2 regions of the Rhizobium sp. BR 317 genome follow, and region 1 is predicted to be linked to the other one. Evidence: riboswitches for the same ligand, from Rfam matches in the RefSeq annotation. Region 1 holds a riboswitch; the other holds the start of a gene.

Evidence for each region. Region 1 has a riboswitch for S-adenosylmethionine ahead of QD357_RS13325 (O-succinylhomoserine sulfhydrylase). Riboswitches for the same ligand answer to the same signal wherever they lie in the genome.
Region 2: it holds a riboswitch for S-adenosylmethionine, as region 1 does, so the genes downstream of both, metA (homoserine O-acetyltransferase MetA) here and QD357_RS13325 (O-succinylhomoserine sulfhydrylase) in region 1, are expected to answer to the same signal.

What each region holds. Positions count from the first base shown of each region.
Region 1 is NZ_JARWLB010000007.1:119,757-124,083, reverse strand. Features, by position in the region: gene QD357_RS13335 (Hsp33 family molecular chaperone) at 1-519, shown strand, start outside; gene apaG (Co2+/Mg2+ efflux protein ApaG) at 625-1,017, opposite strand; gene QD357_RS13325 (O-succinylhomoserine sulfhydrylase) at 1,343-2,527, opposite strand; SAM riboswitch at 2,571-2,649, opposite strand; gene QD357_RS13320 (2'-deoxycytidine 5'-triphosphate deaminase) at 2,818-3,912, shown strand; tRNA gene QD357_RS13315 (tRNA-Gly) at 3,971-4,044, shown strand; gene QD357_RS13310 (BrnA antitoxin family protein) at 4,062-4,327, opposite strand, start outside.
Region 2 is NZ_JARWLB010000003.1:249,490-258,686, forward strand. Features, by position in the region: gene QD357_RS06235 (aldose epimerase family protein) at 1-421, opposite strand, end outside; gene QD357_RS06240 (hypothetical protein) at 689-1,111, opposite strand; gene QD357_RS06245 (vWA domain-containing protein) at 1,245-2,432, opposite strand; gene metA (homoserine O-acetyltransferase MetA) at 2,435-3,361, opposite strand; SAM riboswitch at 3,411-3,488, opposite strand; gene QD357_RS06255 (NUDIX hydrolase) at 3,568-3,990, opposite strand; gene QD357_RS06260 (AAA family ATPase) at 3,990-4,832, opposite strand; gene QD357_RS06265 (ABC transporter ATP-binding protein/permease) at 5,001-6,854, shown strand; gene QD357_RS06270 (mechanosensitive ion channel family protein) at 7,062-9,197, shown strand, end outside.

The DNA of each region.
Region 1 (4,327 bases):
ATTGCCGGCACCTATTTCCGCCAGTCGGAACAGATTCCGACGCGCGTCCGCCTCGGCGCTGCCGAATTGTTCGATCGCGACGAGGCCGGCAAGCCGCGCCATCGCTGGCGGGCGGGCGGCCTTGTCGCGCAGTTCCTACCGGAAGCACCGGAGCGCATGCGCCAGCCGGATTTCCACGGCGGAGACGGCGACACGAGCCTGCGCGAACACGTCGAGGATGATGCCTGGGCGGAAGCCCGCACGCTGGTCGAGACCATCGACGCCGACGAATTGACCGATCCGCAGGTCGGCACCGAGCGTCTGTTGTACCGCCTCTTCCATGAGCGCGGCGTGCGCGTCTACGAGCCCAAGGCGGTCTTCGACCGCTGCACCTGTTCACGCGACAAGCTGAAGGGCGTGTTGCGCGGCTTCTCCGCCGAGGAGATCGAAGCGAGCCAGGACAATGGCGAGATCGCCGTCACCTGCGAATTCTGTTCGACGACCTATCGCTTCGAGGTGTCCGAGGTGACGGAAGTCTGAGCGATTTCAGGAAAAGGGCGGGATAGTTCTCCGTCCGGCATTGCGAAGAACAAAGAGATGAAACGGTGTTGCGGTTCCGCGAAAAGCTGAGCCGCTTCAATCGGCTCAGTTCAGCGTCCGCAGCAAGTTGGGCGTATCCAACGAAAAGGCTGGGATTTTGACGTGAAACAGCTTCCCGTCGTCCGTCTCCATCTGGTAGTGGCCGAACATCATGCCTGAGGGTGTGTCGAGCGGACAGCCAGAAGAATATTCATAGGTATCGCCGGGCCGCAGCCTCGGCTGCTCACCCACAACGCCGGGTCCGGTCACTTCGTCCACCATGCCGTTCTGATCGGTGATGTGCCAGTAGCGCGTCACCAGCCGCACGGAGACGGTCGAGTGGTTGGAAATCACGATGCGATAACCCCAGACGTAACGATCGTCATCCGGATCGGATTGCTCCTCCAGATAAAAGGGTTCGACAACAACTTCGATGTCGTGTGTTAGAGCGCGATACATGCCTGACACCTTGGTCACTACTCCGAAACGTCGCGCGCTCAAACGAACGCACAAAGGACGCTCCAGCATTTTAAGTCTAGGGCACCTTATCCGCTTTCTATGATCCCACGGAAAGCGGGATACTTAGGGGTATCCTATAAAGCGACCTGTTCCGTCAAGGAATGGATTGGTGAAAACGCCTTTAGCGGATTAAATCCTTCGGATTTTCAGATGTTATGACTAACTCTAAAGGTTAATCGTCCGCGATCGAAAGTATAGGCGCGCGGTCTGTTTTCAAGATGTGTAAGCCCGCCCGAACAATATTCAGGCGGGTTTGGGTAGAACGTCAGCCGGAGACCTGCGCCAGTGCGCGGGCGAAATCTTCGACCAGATCCTCGCTGTCCTCGATCCCTGCCGAAAAGCGCACGGTTCCCGGCGAGATGCCGAGTTCGGCACGGGCTTCGTCCGTGAGGTTCTTGTGCGTGGTGGTGGCGGGATGAGTGATCAGGCTCTTCGAGTCGCCGAGATTGTTGGAAATCTTGACGATCTCCAGCGCGTTCTGCAGCTTGAAAGCCGCTTCCTTGCCGCCCTTCAGCTCGAAGGCCACCAGCGTCGAGCCGCCGGTCATCTGCTTGGCGATGATGTCGGCCTGCGGATGGTCCTTGCGGCCGGGATAGATCACTTTGCCGACCTTGCTCTGCTCTGCGAGGAAGTCGGCGACCTTGGCTGCGTTCTGCGTCTGCTGCTTGACGCGCAGCGGCAGGGTTTCAATGCCCTTCAGCAGCGTCCAGGCCGTGAACGGCGACATGGCCGGGCCGGTGTGGCGGAAGTAGTCGTGCAGGTTCTCGTCGATCCACTGCTTGTCGGAGAGGATGACGCCGCCGAGCGAGCGGCCCTGGCCGTCGATATGCTTGGTGGCGGAATAGACGACGATGTGGGCGCCGAGTTCCAGCGGCTTCTGGAACAGCGGCGTCGCGAAAACGTTGTCGACCACGACCTTGGCGCCGATCTGGTTGGCGAGCTTGGCGACGGCGGCGATGTCGACCACTTCCAGCGTCGGGTTGGTCGGGCTCTCCAGGAAGAAGACCTTGGTATTCGGCTGGATCGCCTTTTCCCAGTTCTCGATGAAGCGGCCGTCCACCAGCGTGCATTGGATACCGTATTTCGGCGCCAGCGTCTCGACGACCCAGCGGCAGGAGCCGAAGAGGGCGCGGGCTGCGACGATATGATCACCGGCCTTCAACTGGCAGAGGATGGCGGCGGAAACGGCGGCCATGCCGGAAGCGGTGGCGCGGGCATCTTCGGCGCCTTCCAGAGCGCACATGCGCTTTTCGAACATGTCGTTCGTCGGGCTGCCGTAGCGGGCGTAGATGAAGCCGTCGGTCTCACCCTTGAAACGGGCCTCGGCAGCTTCCGACGTGTCGTAGACGAAGCCTTGCGTCAGATAGATTGCTTCGGATGTCTCGCCGAATTGCGAACGGAGCGTTCCACCGTGAACGAGCTGGGTTGCGGGGCGCCAAGTCTTGCTCATGCCATCACCACTTTCAAAACAAAAAAACCGGTCGCGAAAGCAGACCGGTTTAACCCCGGTCCTTTTAGCCACTTGTTTAACGTGGCTGCAAGCCGACCGGCCAAATCACCACGGGATAAGTTGCAATACTGCCGTTGACCGCTTGCGTCAATTCCCCGAGTTTGGTTTTGTCTGCGGCAAATTACTGCCCGCGCGTCCGCCAGGATGTGCTGAGGCCGCAGTAACATTTGTACGGCGCATAACCGGCAAGTTTGTTCTCGACTTGCCCTGTCATACGCTGGGAAAGAGGCATGATGGCTCGCACTACTGGAATTTTGGCCGATCGCGCCATTGCAGCGCTCTTCGAAGCGGGACGGCTGACGAGCGAAAAAGAACTGGATGTCGATCAGATCCAGCCGGCGAGCCTGGATCTCAGGCTCAGTGCGCATGCTTTCCGTGTCCGCGCCAGCTTCATGCCCGGCCCGTCGCATCTTGTCGCCGACAAGCTCGACCGGCTGAAGCTGCACGTCGTCGATCTCTCGGAAGGCGCGGTGTTGGAAACCGGCTGCGTCTACATCGTCCCGCTAATGGAGCGGCTCGACCTGCCGGCCGATATGTCCGCTTCCGCCAATCCAAAAAGCTCGACTGGCCGCCTGGATATCTTCACCCGCGTCATCACCGACCGCGCGCAGGAGTTCGACAAGATCCCGGCCGGCTATTCCGGCCCGCTCTATCTCGAAATCAGTCCGCGCACCTTCCCGATCGTCGTGCGTCGCGGCTCGCGCCTGTCGCAAATCCGCTTCCGTGTCGGCCAGGCCATGCTCTCCGAGCCGGAACTGCTGGCGCTGCACGAGAGCGAGACGCTGGTCGCCAGCAAGAAGCCGAACGTCACCGGCGGCGGCATCGCGCTCTCGATCGATCTGGCGGGCGATAAGGAAGGCCTGATCGGCTATCGCGGCAAGCATCACACGGCTGTCGTCGACGTCGACAAGAAGGCCCAGCACGATATCTTCGATTTCTGGGAGCCGCTCTATAGCCGTGGCCGGACCGAACTGATCCTCGATCCGGACGAATTCTACATTCTCGTCTCGCGCGAAGCCGTTCATGTGCCGCCGCATTATGCCGCCGAAATGACGCCCTTCGATCCCTTGGTCGGCGAATTCCGCGTTCATTACGCGGGCTTTTTCGACCCCGGCTTCGGCCACGCACCCGCCGGCGGCCGCGGCAGCCGCGCCGTGCTGGAAGTGCGCAGCCACGAAGTCCCCTTCATCCTCGAAGACAGCCAGATCGTCGGCCGTCTGGTCTACGAGCACATGCTGGAACAACCCTCAAGCCTCTATGGCTCCGGCGTTGGTTCAAACTATCAGGCGCAGGGCCTGAAGCTTTCCAAGCACTTCCGGCTGTGATCCTCTATTTGGCGGCCTTGACACAGGCCGCCAACTGTTGGACATCTCTGGATGTCATGCGGGTGTAGCTCAATGGTAGAGCAGCAGCTTCCCAAGCTGAATACGAGGGTTCGATTCCCTTCACCCGCTCCAGCTATTTCAATTTACCTCTATAGACCAGCGGCCTTCCGCAGAGCCTCGTTTATACGGCTTTGCCAGCCTTCGCCGTCCGCCTTGAAAGCTTCGACAACATCACGGTCCAGGCGAATGCTGACGGCAAGCTTGGGATTTTCCGATTTGGGACGCCCGCCTAGATTCCTGCGGATTTCCTCGGTGAGTTCAGGGAATGCCTCCGTAAACGGCTTGGCCTTTCGTAACGTCTCTTCCGTGACTGGCGGGTTGTCGGAAACCTCATCCCAATCCTGCTTCGTATAAC
Region 2 (9,197 bases), on a different contig from region 1:
GATAGCCGGCCCGGCCGTCGGGATCGACGATCTTCAACACGACGCGGTCGGCGGCGTGCTCGACGATCGTCCAGTTGCGCTTGGCGGTGTTGTCCCTGCCGCCGTGCAGATGGGTAACGCCTTTTTCGTTGAGATCGAGCTGATAGTCCTTGCCGTCCAGCGTGAAACGGCCGGCGCCGATGCGGTTGGCGCAGCGGCCGGGTGTGGCGCCGAAATAGGAGGAATGGGCCGGATAATCGGCGAAATTGTCGAAGCCGAGCAGCAGCGCCGGGCCGTGGCCGTCCAGCCGCAGGTCCTGAATGACGGCACCCCAGGTCATGATATGGGCCGTCAGACCGCCGCCTGATATCTTGACGCGATAGACCGTTTCTCCATCGGCCGTCGTTCCGAAAACTTCCCGCTCCAAACTATCTTTCGTCATATCAACTCATCCATTTCTATCGAAAATTCGAGGCCAGACCCTGCCCCCATTTGCGCCGCTCCGCAACCGGTCCGATCGCGAAATTTAGGGGCGGGCAGAGGGGGATCAAGGCTGCATACGGCGTTCGCCGATAGCTTCGGACTGGCAAATTGCGCCGCAAATGTGCAGCGCGTACGACAGGCGGCCGATTTTCCCATCATCTGTGTGTGCTTTGCCTATACCGAGCAAGAGTGCTCGTTGCCTGATCCGTGAAGATGTGCGTTCGAGCTACGCCTTGTCGTAAAGAAGTTTAGCTGCCCGCCTGCTGAAAAACGCTTTGATCGATTGTTTCGACCCGTCCGCTTTTTCGGTTGTTATGATCACCATCAGCCTATCGCCGCGAATGGTAAGAAGGATATCGAACGCCTTTTGGCTATATTTTTCTATCTGGGCGTCCCATTGGCCTGTGCCTGCCGCGTAGCTCACATTTCCGTTTCTGCTCGTCTCCGCCGTGGCGCTCCAGCCGTTGTTTGCGCTGATCATCATGAATTTGCCCTGCCTTACTATTCCCACAAGGCATTTTTCGCATGGACCGGCGTCGGAATGGATCTGCTCCCACTGACCGGAGAAGTTACCTTCTTCCGATCTTGCCTGATGCGAGACCAACAAAACGGTTGAGATGAAGAGAAGCAATTTAACAGCGTAGCGCACGCACATCTCCACCAATTTCCCCGTGATCCGGGATAGTATTCACCAATGCCGCATGTTTCTTTCTACAAGGGGTTGTGGTGATTTGGTGGCATTTCGGCTTGCAAAGGCTGCGGCTGCCCCGAGGAGACGTAGCTCAGCGCGACAATTCCCTCGTCGCCTTCTCCAAGCCGCCGAGCGTCAGAGGATACATCCGCTCCGTAAGCAGGCGGCGGATGATGGAGATCGAGGTCGTGTAGCCCCAGTAATTTTCCGGCACGGGATTGAGCCAGACGCATTTGCGGAAATGGCCGGTGATGCGGCTGAGCCAAATATCGCCAGCCTCCTTGTTCCAATGTTCCACCGAGCCGCCGGGATGGGTGATCTCATAGGGGCTCATCGAGGCATCGCCGACGAAGACGACGCGATAATCCGGGCCGAAGGTACGGATCAGATCGGTCGTCGCGGTGGCATCGGCGCGCCGGCGGCGATTGTCCTTCCACACGCCTTCGTAGAGACAGTTGTGGAAGTAGAAATATTCCATGTGCCGGAATTCGGCGCGGGCCGCGGAGAATAGTTCCTCGACCACGCGGATATGATCGTCCATCGAGCCGCCGACATCGAAGAACATCAGCAGTTTGATGGCATTGCGCCGTTCGGGCCGGGTCTGGACGTCGAGATAGCCGTGCTCGGCGGTGGAGCGGATCGTGCCGGAAAGGTCGAGCTCTTCGGCCGCCCCTTCGCGCACCCAGCGACGCAGCCGTTTCAGCGCCACCTTGATGTTGCGGGTGCCGAGCTCGACGCTGTCGTCGAGGTTTTGAAATTCTCGACGGTCCCAGACTTTCGCCGCCTTGCGGTGACGGGACGCATCCTGGCCAATGCGCACGCCTTCCGGGTTATAGCCATAGGCGCCGAATGGCGCCGTGCCCGCCGTGCCGATCCATTTCGAGCCGCCCTGATGTCGGCCCTGTTGTTCGGCAAGACGCTCACGCAGCGTCTCCATCAGCTTTTCGAAACCGCCGAGCGCCTCGACCAGCTTCTTTTCCTCGTCCGCCAGATGTCTTTCGGCCAGCTTGCGCAGCCATTCATCGGGGATAGCGACCGCCTCAGCCGGCGCCGTATCGCCGCCGACGGCCTCGACACCGCGGAAATAATCGGCAAAGACCTGATCGAAACGGTCGATGAAGCGCTCGTCCTTGATCAGCGTCGCGCGGGCCAGATAATAGAAGGCCTCGACGTCGTAATCGGCGATCCCCTCTTCCATTCCCTCCAGAAGCGACAGGAATTCCCGGAGTGTCACCGGAACCTTTGCTTCCTTCAGCTTCAGGAGGAAGGGAATGAACAAGCTCAGAACCTCTCTTGGCCGATCTCCTCGAGATCATAAGGCGTCGTCTGGTAGATCTCGTTGATCCAGTTGCCGAAGAACAGATGCGCATGGCTGCGCCAACGGTTCTGCGGTGCGATCTCCGGGTCGTTATGCGGGAAATAATTATGCGGCATCTTGATCGGCACGCCCGCATTCACGTCCCGAAAATATTCGTCCGCCAGCGAAGTGGAATCATACTCCACATGATTGAACATGTAGAGCCGATTACAGGCCTGCTCGTGGACCAGGCAGACGCCCATCTCGCTCGATTCCATCAAGATCTGCAATCCCAGCACCTTTTCGATGTCGGCGCGACGCACTTCCGTCCAACGCGAGACCGGAATGGCGAAATCATCGGAGAAGCCGTTGAGATAGACCGAGGAGGGCTTCAGGTTCTGGTGGCGATAGACCCCGAAGGCTTTTTCCTTCAGCGTATATTTTGGCACCTTATGGAAATGATAGGCAGCCGCCATTGCGCCCCAGCAGACGTTCATTGTGGAATGGACATTGGTCGCCGTCCAGTCGAAGATCTGCTGCATCTCGTCCCAGTAGGTGACTTCCTCATAATCCAGCAGCTCGATCGGCGCGCCGGTGATGATGAAGCCATCATATTTGCGGTGCTTCACCTCCTCCCAGGTTTGGTAGAAGGCGAGCAGATGCTCTTCGGATGTATTCTTGGCCTTGTGGCCGCCAACGCGGATCAGCGAGAATTCCACCTGGAGCGGCGAGGCGCCGACAAGGCGCGCCATCTGAACTTCGGTCTTGATCTTGTTCGGCATGAGATTGAGAAGCCCGATCTGAAGGGGGCGAATATCCTGCCGGATTGCCACCGTTTCGGTCATCACCCGCACACCCTCGCTCTGGAGGGCTTCAAACGCGGGCAGCGTATCGGGAATCTTGATGGGCATCGTTGTCACTCGACCAAAAACAAAAAAACCGGCCGCGATAAGAATCGCTACCGGTCCGCACGCGGCCCTTTAGCGACTTTTTTAACGTGGCTGCAAGCCGGCCGGCCAAATCACCACGGGAGAAATTCAATAGACCTGCTACCCCGGCGGGTCAATGGGGCAAGCGTTGAAGGAAGCTGGCGGCCGCGCCCTATTTCGGATGTAGCCTACAGATGTTCAAGGAGTGCCTGCATGCCATAGCCCAGACGTTGCTTGGCGTCCTCGATCGGCAGCCAGAAGAAACGGAAGCCAATCGGATCGCCGCCGCCGAACGGCGTCATTTCGTAGTGAAGCCAGGTGGCAGGCGCCGTCTCGGAGATATGGCAGCGGAAATAGTGCCGGCGGTGATGGTGCTCGCGACCTTCCTTCTCGAAACGGTAGTCATGGACGTCGAGCGGATGGAGTTCGTCCGGCGCAAAACCGGTCTCCTCTTCGAATTCGCGCGCCGCCGCCGTTGCAATATCTTCGCCGGGTTCGACGGTGCCGCCGGGAACCTGGAGCTGGATGGCGGGAAAATCCGGCTCATCGAATACCAGCAGATGCCGGTCGCGCAACGCGTAGATCAAGACCTTCACTGCATCCGGCTGCATCATTTCCCTTGCCCGCGCGCCATGAAGGCCAGCCGTTCGAAGAGATGGACGTCCTGCTCGTTCTTTAGCAGCGCGCCATGCAGCTTCGGCAGCGCGCTCTTCGCATCGGCACGCAGGGTGGCGGGATCGACGTCGTCGGCGACCAGCAGGCGGATCCAATCGAGCGCTTCGGAGGTCGAGGGTTTCTTCTTCAGCCCCGGCACATCGCGGATCTCGAAAAATTGGGTGAGTGCCGCCCGCACCAGCGCCTGCTTGATGCCGGGATAGTGCACCTCGACGATATGCGTCAGCGTTTCAGCATCGGGGAAGCGGATATAGTGGAAGAAGCAGCGGCGCAGGAAGGCGTCTGGCAGCTCCTTTTCATTGTTCGAAGTAATGATGACGATCGGTCTGACAGCGGCGTGGATCGTTTCGCCGGTTTCGTAGACATGGAACTCCATGCGGTCGAGTTCCTGCAGCAGATCGTTCGGGAATTCGATGTCGGCCTTGTCGATCTCGTCGATCAGCAGCACGCATTTCTTCGGTGCCGTAAAGGCCTGCCAGAGCTTGCCTTGGCGGATGTAGTTCCTGACGTCATTGACGTGGGCGTCGCCCAATTGGCTGTCGCGCAGGCGCGAGACGGCATCATACTCGTAGAGGCCTTGCTGCGCCTTCGTGGTGGATTTGATGTTCCATTCGATGAGGTCGAGACCCAGGGCCGCGGCGACCTGACGAGCCAGTTCCGTCTTGCCGGTTCCCGGCTCGCCTTTCACCAAAAGCGGTCGTTCCAGCCGTATGGCGGCATTGACGGCGACCATCAGATCCTTGTCGGCAATATAGTCCGCGGTGCCGTGAAATTGCATTGGAAGGCTTTCATCAATCTTTCGGGCGCAAGCTATCCCTTGGCCTTATTCGGTTCAAGGCGTGAAACGGTGTATATACTGAACGTGATCACGCTGATGTAACGCATGGATGGACATGTGAGCAGGTCATGATTAACTGGGGATTAAGTGCGTTGCAGGGACCTGTTGATGGCAGTTGAAGCACAAGCCAAGCCGAATATCGAGAGTGCTGACCGGGTCGGTTACGACTTTAGCGTTCTCTATCGGCTGCGCATGATGTTTTCCGCTTTTTGGAATTCGGCGGTACGCATCAAGATTATTTCCCTTACGATCGCATTGTTCGTGATTATCCTGGTTACGGCGTACGTCCAGGTTCTTCTCAACAATTGGAATGCGCCATTTTACGATTCGCTGGCGCGGCGCGACACCCATGCGTTCTTCCATCAGCTCGGCGTCTTCGGCATTATCGCAGGCCTGCTTTTGGTCCTCAACGTCGTGCAGGCATGGCTCAATCAAATGACCGCGCTCTATATGCGCGAGGGCTTGGCGCGCGATCTCGTCGACCAATGGCTGCAGGCCAAGCGTGCGCTTCGTCTCGCCTCCTCCGGCTTGATCGGCGTCAATCCGGATCAGCGGCTGCATGAGGATGCGCGCAATCTGGCTGAAAGCACGACAGGCCTCGCGATCGGCCTGGTGCAGGCGACGATCCTGCTGCTGAGCTTCATCGGCGTGCTCTGGGAATTGTCCAGCGGCATGGTCTTCAATTTCAAAGGCATGAGCTTCTCCATTCCCGGTTACATGGTCTGGGCGGCGATCATCTATGCGGGGTCTGCCTCGTTCCTCAGCCAGTTCGTCGGCCGCCGGCTGGTGCGGCTGAACGCCGACCGCTATTCCAAGGAAGCCGAGCTGCGCTTTGCGCTGATGCATGCCAATGAGCATATGCCGGCGATCACCATTGCCGGCGGCGAGGAGAATGAGCGCCGGCGGATCAATCTCGATATCTCCGCTGTGCTTGCCGTCATCCGCCAGCTCGCCATCGCCAATACCAATCTCACCTGGGTTTCGGCCGGTTATGGCTGGCTGGTGCTGATCATTCCGATCCTGGTGGCTGCGCCCGCCTATTTCTCCGGCGGACTGACCATCGGTCAGTTGATGGTGGCGGTCGGTGCCTTCAACCAGGTCAATTCCGCCTTGCGTTGGTATGTCGCCAATTTCGGCCCGATCGCAGAGTGGCGGGCCACACTGATGCGTGTCACCGATTTCCGTCAGGCGTTGACGGAGATGGATGACGGCACGGTCATGCCGCACACCATTGCTTTCGATCATGCTGCGCCCGGTGAAATGGTCTGGACGGATATGGAGATTTCCACCAAGACCAGCGAGGATGTCATCGAGAACGGTTTCCGTATCCGCGAAGGCACGGTGACGATTGCCGCCGGCGAGCACATCATGGTCAACGGCGATCATGGCGTGAACCGCAGGCTGCTGTTCCAGTCGCTGGCGCATCAGTGGAACTGCGGCGCCGGCAAGATCAGCCTGCCGCCGATGGAAGACATGTTGTTCATGCCGCATACGCCCTATGTCCCGGGCGGTACGCTCCGCGAAGCGATCTGCTTCCCCGAGGATCGGGATGCCTATGAGGATGCCGCCGTCGAGGCCGCGATGGACAGGGTCGGCCTTAGCCGCCTGAAGAGCCGGCTCGATACGCAGGCGCGTTGGGATCGGCTGCTGGACAATGACGAGCAAAAGGCGCTCTCCTTCGCGCATCTGCTGCTGGCGCAACCGAAATGGATCATCCTCGACGAAGTCATGGAAGGGCTGGAGCCGGATATCCAGGCCAAGTTCTCGGCGCTGCTGACGGAATTCACCGACGCCACCGTCATCTATATCGGCCGTTCCGAAGCCTATCTCCAGGCAATGTCGCCGCGCGTGCTGCACCTGCAGGCACTGGTGCCGCACGAGGAGGTCGTCGCCGAAGTCGTGCCGCCGGCCGTAGCGATACCGGATATAAGCCCCAAGAGGGCGAATTCGCCGTCGCGGTAGTTTGGGGCGATAGTCAGGCACGGCTACGGACGACGCAATTTTCTGCCTGGCCCCTCCCCCCGCTCTTGTAACTTATCATCTACCGCCTGTGAGCGTGTCGTTGAGCGCCGCAGTCCGCCAAAAAGCGAGATGATGCTTCAACAAAATTAGGCTTTTTTCGAAAGTGAGCGGATAATGACTGTATATTGAGGGAGGGGGCGGAGCATGATGTTCACGAGTGCGCGATTAGTCTGGTCAAGGCCATTCATTATCTTGGCGGCGTTTCTGTTGATTGTGGCCAGCGGCAGCGCCGGCCTAGCCGCCGATCAAACTGCCGTCTCTGAGGCGACGCAGCAGAAGATCAATCAGCTTACAAAGCTCCTCGACGACGCCGACATTCGGTCGTTGCTCGCTTCGCGCGCCAAGCCGGCCCCAGCAGACGAAGGGATGCCGGGCGCCTCCGCCAACGAATTCACGCAGCGGCTCAACGCCATAAGGGATCATGTGACGTCGGTCGTGGCCGCAGTGCCACTCGTGCCGGGCGAGTTCGAGAAGGCCAGAGAGACGACGATGGCGGGCATTAACGATCGCCGACCAATCACCGTCCTGACTTTCTTCCTGCTTCTTGTGGCGATTGGTCGAACTGTTGAATGGGTATTTGGCCGTTTTGCACGCCGCATGCAAACGAACCGGGAGGTAGATGCCTCGCAGTCTCCACCGAGTGGTTTCCAAATTCTGGGCCGGTATCTCTTTGCGGAGATTGCGCCCCTCGTGATCTTCGGCATCGCAAGCCTGGGCCTTTTCTTGAGTTTCAGTTGGCCGCAACTATTGACAGAACTTATAGTGCCAACTCTGCTTGGATTGATTGCCGGACGCTTCATGATCCGTCTTACCAGGATCTTGCTGACGCCCTACCCCAACGAAAGTGGCGATGGCGCGACGCGCTTGATTCCGATCGGGGAAAGTGCCGCCCATTTCTGGTTCAGCCGCCTAACCCTGTTCATTTCAATCTTCGTTTTTGGCTGGGCAGCGAATGGTATCATGCTTGATCTCGGCTTCCTGCCTGCAGCGAGGGAAGTGGTCGTCTATTGCCTCGGCCTTCTCCTGCTTGCATCGGCGATTGAGATGGCATGGCACCGTCCGCGCGAGACCGAGCATCACAGCCGCCATGGCGTGTTGGACTGGCTACTCGTTTTCTGGCTATGCCTGATCTGGGTCCTCTGGGTGGGTGGCGCGAGCGTCCTGATGTGGCTTTGCGCTTATCTCATTCTTGTCCCCGCCGGTCTAAAGATCGTGACCGCCGTTACCCACGGCGCGTTTCTGCGCTCCGCTAGCGATGCGGGTGCCGCGAAGCCGGTTCTCGAGGTCATCGTCGAACGCACTGCAAGGGCCGTCTTCATCGCACTTGCGGCTCTGTGGCTGACGAGCGTGATGCGCCTTAACTCAATGATGATGCAGGACGAGACCGCGAGCCGTATCTTCCGCGGCGTGCTAAGCGGTGTCGTAATTCTTCTTGTGGCCGACATTCTTTGGCAAGTTGTGAAGGCTCTGATCGAGAGTAGGCTAGCAAAGGCGCATGCTGCCGATAACGATGCTGCAGAAGCAGCCCGGAATGGCCGCCTTCTGACGCTGCTGCCGATTCTCAAGAACTTCCTCGCCGTCTTGATTGCCGTCATCGCGATCCTGACGGTGCTGTCGGGACTCGGGGTCGCGATTGGCCCGCTGATAGCCGGCGCAGGCATCTTCGGCGTAGCCATCGGTTTCGGCTCGCAGACACTTGTCAAGGACGTCCTCAGCGGCGTGTTTTACATGATGGACGACGCCTTCCGTGTCGGCGAATACATCCAGAGCGGCAGCTACAAGGGCACCGTTGAATCCTTCAGCATCCGATCGGTGCGATTGCGGCACCATCGCGGTCCGGTCTTTACCGTGCCCTTTGGCGTCCTCGGCGCGGTCCAAAACATGTCGCGGGATTGGGCGATCGACAAGTTTAAGATCGACGTGGCCTTCGACACTGATCTCGTCAAGGTGAAGAAGCTGGTGAAGGGAGTCGGAGCGACGTTGCTCGAAGATCCGGAATTCGGGCCGCTGATCCTCGAGACCGTAAAGTTCAAGGGCGTCGAGCAGTTCGGAGACTACGGAATGACCGTCAGCTTTGCTATGACCACCAAGCCCGGTCATCAGTCCGGGATCCGACGGCGCGCCTACGCGATGATCCGCGAGGTATTCGCCGAAAACGGCATTGAATTCGCCTCTCCGACGGTTCAGGTCGCCAATGAAGGAAAGGTTGGCGCTGACGGCGCGCCTACAGTGTCCAGCACCTCGACCGCCACAGCCGCTGCACTTGCAGTGAACAATGCGATT